2 regions of the Dysosmobacter sp. Phy genome follow, and region 1 is predicted to be linked to the other one. Evidence: a T-box and tRNA genes for the amino acid it is inferred to sense, from the RefSeq annotation. Region 1 holds a T-box; the other holds one or more tRNA genes.

Region 1 (2,382 bases):
GTCCCTCTGGGAGCCGAAAGAGGAGGAAAAGCCAGAGGAGCCTGTGACGGATGAAAACGGCAACCTTCTGGATCCGGAGACCGGTGAGATCATCGGGAATGTCAACGGCGGCACCTCTGATGGCTCCGGCACGGGGGCCGTTACAGACCCCGGCACCGGAGGAACCACGCCTGGCTCCGGAGAGAGCACCGGCCCTGAGACGGGCAACTGGCCTCTGGACCCGGTGACAGGGGAACCCCTCCCGCCGGAGATGGTATATCCGGAGGACGGGACGACTGCGGATCTCGGAACCGGAGACGGCACGGATGCGGTGCCCGGCGCGGACGGTGAGACCGCCGCAGGCCCCGGAACAGACGGCACCACGGCGGACCCCGGCACATCTGACGGTGGATTTTCCATCATCGGGCCGCCACCGGCGGCATAACGGTTGAAAGTATAGAAAGGAAGAAGCCCATGACACCGAGAGAACTGGCCATTTTGGCTGCGAAAGCCCTGGACGAGAAGAAGGGCAAGGAGATCAGTGCCATTGAAATTACAGAGCAGACCACCCTGGCGGACTTTTTCGTTATCGCCACCGGTTCCTCCAACACCCAGATCAACGCTCTGTGCGACGCGGTGGAAAAGACGTTGAAGGAGCAGGCGGGAGAGGATCCCCTGCGCCGGGAGGGTTACCGGGACGGCACCTGGGTCCTGCTGGACTACGGCTGCGTGGTGGTCCACGTGTTCTCCCCTGAGGCCCGGGAGTTCTACTCCCTGGAACGGCTGTGGCACGACGGCAAGCCGGTGGATTTGAGCGGCGTGCTGACCCCCGACTGAAAAGCAGGCGCCCCGGCGGTGAGCCGGGGCGCTTTTGACTGAAAAGGCGGCCACGAGGGCGTATTTTGCGCGGAGCGACTGAAAGTTGCGCCATAGCTGGTGGAGGCAACCGCCCGCTTCCGGTAGGATGGGGCCAACTTCAAAAGGAGGTTCACAGATATGGCGAATACGATATTCTTTGCGGCGGTGGGGCTGGGGCTCCTGTCCCTCTGGATCTGGCTGCTGTCCCTGGTGATCCGGGCCCTGCGCAAGTATATCCGCTCCGGCGGCGTCCGCCGGGAAAAGGAGGAGGCCTGCCGCTCCCTGGGAGAGGCGCTGAAAAAGCACCGGATGGAGCGGAACATGACTCAGGAATTCGTGGCGGAGGCCCTGGGCGTCAGCCGCCAGGCGGTCAGCAAGTGGGAGACCGGCGCGGCGGACCCCAGCACCTCCAATCTGCTGGCCCTGGCCAAGCTCTTCGGCATCCCGGCGGAGGAGCTGCTGCGGGAGATCGGGTGAAAGAAGGGGAGTTTCCAAGGTCCCACTTGACAAAACGGAAAAAGCCTCATAAAATGGATGCGTTAACGACTTTGAAGGGAAGAAAGACGGAATTTCCCGCCTCCAGAGAGCCGGCGGACGCTGCGAGCCGGTGGGGGAGTTCCGTGGATGACTGCTCCCGGAGTTGCCTGCCTGAACGGGAAGTAGGGCGGGACGGCGGGCCCGTTACAGCCCAGGCCCTATGGGCCACCGAGGGCCGTCTGGCAACAGACGGCTGAAGCAGGGTGGTATCGCGTTTCGACGCCCCTGACCAAGTGCGGTCAGGGGTGTGTTTTTTTGCCCACACCGCAAAAACCATTCACAGGAATGAGGAGAGAGTATATGAAGTACGATTTTACCGCCATTGAGAAAAAGTGGCAGCAGAAGTGGCTGGAGGAGAAGCCCTTCACCGCCGTCACCGGGGACACCACCCGGGAGAAGTTCTTCGGCCTGATCGAGTTCCCCTACCCCTCCGGCCAGGGTCTCCACGTGGGCCATGCCCGGCCCTTCACCGCCATGGACATCATCTGCCGGAAAAAGCGGATGCAGGGCTACAACGTCCTGTTCCCCATCGGCTATGACGCCTTCGGCCTGCCTACGGAGAACTATGCCGTCCAGCACCACATCCACCCCGCCAAGGTGACCCACGACAACGTGGAGAACTTTGAAAAGCAGCTGCATATGCTGGGCTACTCCTTCGACTGGGACCGGACCGTCAACACTACCGACCCCGACTACTACAAGTGGACCCAGTGGATCTTCCTGCAGATGTTCAAGAAGGGCCTGGCCTACAAGGCCTCCATGCCCGTCAACTGGTGCACCAGCTGCAAGATCGTCCTGGCCAACGAGGAAGTGGTGGAGGGCGTGTGCGAGCGCTGCGGCGGCGAGGTCATCCGCAAGGAGAAGAGCCAGTGGATGCTGGCCATCACCAAGTACGCCGACCGCCTGATCGACGACCTGGACGACGTGGACTTCATCAACCGCGTCAAGATCCAGCAGCGCAACTGGATCGGCCGGTCCGAGGGCACTGAGGTGGACTTCACCGCCACC
Region 2 (2,382 bases), 770 kb from region 1:
CCCAGGGCGAGCACATCATCCCCCAGGACGGCGTGCTGTACTACCGGGGCATCGACACCCGGGATCTGGTCACCGGCTCCGCGGGCCGACGCTTCGCCTTTGAGGAGGCGGCATATCTGCTGCTGTTTGGCGAGCTGCCCACGCCGGACCAGCTCCAGGCCTTCTGCGACCAGCTGGCCTCCTACCGGACGCTGCCCACCAACTTCTTCCGGGACGTCATCATGAAGGCGCCGCCCCGGGACATGATGAACACCATGCAGCGGGGCATCCTGACCCTGTTCTGCTATGACGACAAGCCCAACGACATCTCTCTGGAGAATGTGCTGCGCCAGTGCCTCCAGCTGATGAGCAACATGCCGGTGCTGGCCATCTACGCCTATCAGGCCTGGCGGTACAGCAACGGCGAGAGCCTGTTCATCCACGTGCCCAAGGAGGACCTGAGCACAGCGGAGAACTTCCTGCGGATGCTGCGGGAGGACTGCAGCTACACGGAGCTGGAGGCCCGGACGCTGGACGTGGCCCTGGTGCTCCACGCGGACAACGGCGGCGGCAACAACTCCACCTTCACCAACCACGTGGTCACCTCCTCCGGCACGGACACCTACTCCGCCATCGCCGCCGCCATGGCCTCTTTGAAGGGCCCCCGCCACGGCGGCGCCAACAACAAGGTCATGGCCATGATGGCCGACATCAAGGAGAACATCTCCGACTGGAATGACGACGGCTGCGTGGCCGACTACCTGACGAAGATGCTGAACAAGGAGGCCTTCGACCGCAGCGGCCTGATCTACGGCCTGGGCCACGCCGTCTACACCAAGACCGACCCCCGGTGCGAGGTGTTCCGGGACTATGTGACCCATCTGGCGGAGGAAAAGGGCCGCCAGGCGGAGCTGGCGCTGTACGCCAACGTGGAGCGGATCGGCAAGCAGCTGCTGATGGAGCGGCAGCACAAGTCGGTGCTCTCCACCAACATCGACTTTTACAGCGGTTTCGTCTACGAGATGCTGGGCCTGCCTATGGAGCTGTACACGCCCCTGTTCGCCGTGGCCCGTATCGCAGGCTGGAGCGCCCACCGGATGGAGGAGCTGTCCGTGGGCGGCAAGCTGATCCGTCCCCGGTACGAGTGCGTGGAGGAACACCGCTCCTACACCCCCGTGGAAAACCGCTGACCCATCATTTCCCCGCCGGAAAACCGGCGGGGAAATTTTTTCGGGAAAAACGGAAATTTAAGGTTGACATCCGGTTGGCTTCTGGCTATAATAATCAAGCAGTCTTTTCTAAGGGATGCGATATTTGCGGCTGTGCTGGAACTGGTAGACAGGCCAGCTTGAGGTGCTGGTGTCGATTCGACGTGTGGGTTCAAGTCCCGTCAGCCGCACCAGTCCGTTTCCCAAACGGTCAATCCGATCATATGCGCGAGTGGTGGAATTGGCAGACTCGCTAGATTCAGGTTCTAGTGTCCATTACGGACGTGCGGGTTCAAGTCCCGCCTCGCGCACCAAATCCGGAAAGCGGACTCCGCTTTGAGCGGAGTCCCTTTCACTGGATGTTTCCCCTCCGGCGGGTGCCGGTACAACTGCATATCATACGCGCGAGTGGTGGAATTGGCAGACTCGCTAGATTCAGGTTCTAGTGTCCATTACGGACGTGCGGGTTCAAGTCCCGCCTCGCGCACCAAAAAAGAAAGACATCTGCTGGAAGCAGATGTCTTTCTTTTTTTAAGTTTTTTCTTGACATCTGTTGAAAGGCCGATATAATAATTTAGAACGATTCTAAAAAAGTGAGCTGATCGTCATGACGAAATACGCAAAAAAAATTTTAGAGATCGTGGAATCCTCTTACAGCCATATGACGGCAGAACAGGTCTTTGAGGAACTGCGGAAAACGTATCCCACCGTGGTGCTGGCCACCGTGTATAACAACCTCAACCGCTTGTGGGAGACGCACAGGATCCGCAGGGTATCCGTAGAGGGGCTGCCTGACCGGTATGACCGGATCCAGCGGCACGATCATTTCGTATGTGAAAAATGCGGCAGGCTGCTGGACGTGGATCTGGGAGACCTGACCGCGCAGCTGGAGCAGAAGGCAGGGATACCGTTTTTGTCCTACGATCTGAAGCTGCTGTATGTATGCGAGGACTGCAAGAGGAACTCTCAGCAGAAAGGAAAGTGAGGATTCTGAAACATCTGCCCCTATCCGTCCGCGTCCCCATTGAGGAGGACAATCCCAGCATCGTGCGCCGGGAAGAAGCGTGCATCCGATGCGGCATGTGCAAGAACGCCTGCGCCAATCTGATGGGCGTACACGGCACCTATACCCTGGAGCAGACCGGCGGACATGCGGTCTGCATCTACTGCGGCCAGTGCGCCAACGTCTGCCCGG

The links. A T-box is a leader RNA that pairs with one kind of tRNA and senses whether it is charged. The one in region 1 lies ahead of leuS (leucine--tRNA ligase), so its partner is inferred to be a tRNA-Leu.
Region 2: it encodes a tRNA-Leu, which carries the amino acid that the T-box ahead of leuS (leucine--tRNA ligase) is inferred to sense. The anticodon was not compared.

What each region holds. Positions count from the first base shown of each region.
Region 1 covers NZ_CM136997.1:2,990,621-2,993,002, reverse strand. The annotation lists gene ACVDHE_RS14860 (LCP family protein) at 1-424, shown strand, start outside; gene rsfS (ribosome silencing factor) at 454-816, shown strand; gene ACVDHE_RS14850 (helix-turn-helix transcriptional regulator) at 976-1,314, shown strand; T-box leader at 1,377-1,604, shown strand; gene leuS (leucine--tRNA ligase) at 1,675-2,382, shown strand, end outside.
Region 2 covers NZ_CM136997.1:594,887-597,268, forward strand. The annotation lists gene ACVDHE_RS02980 (citrate/2-methylcitrate synthase) at 1-1,169, shown strand, start outside; tRNA gene ACVDHE_RS02985 (tRNA-Leu) at 1,296-1,381, shown strand; tRNA gene ACVDHE_RS02990 (tRNA-Leu) at 1,414-1,501, shown strand; tRNA gene ACVDHE_RS02995 (tRNA-Leu) at 1,590-1,677, shown strand; gene ACVDHE_RS03000 (Fur family transcriptional regulator) at 1,795-2,172, shown strand; gene rbr (rubrerythrin) at 2,175-2,382, shown strand, end outside.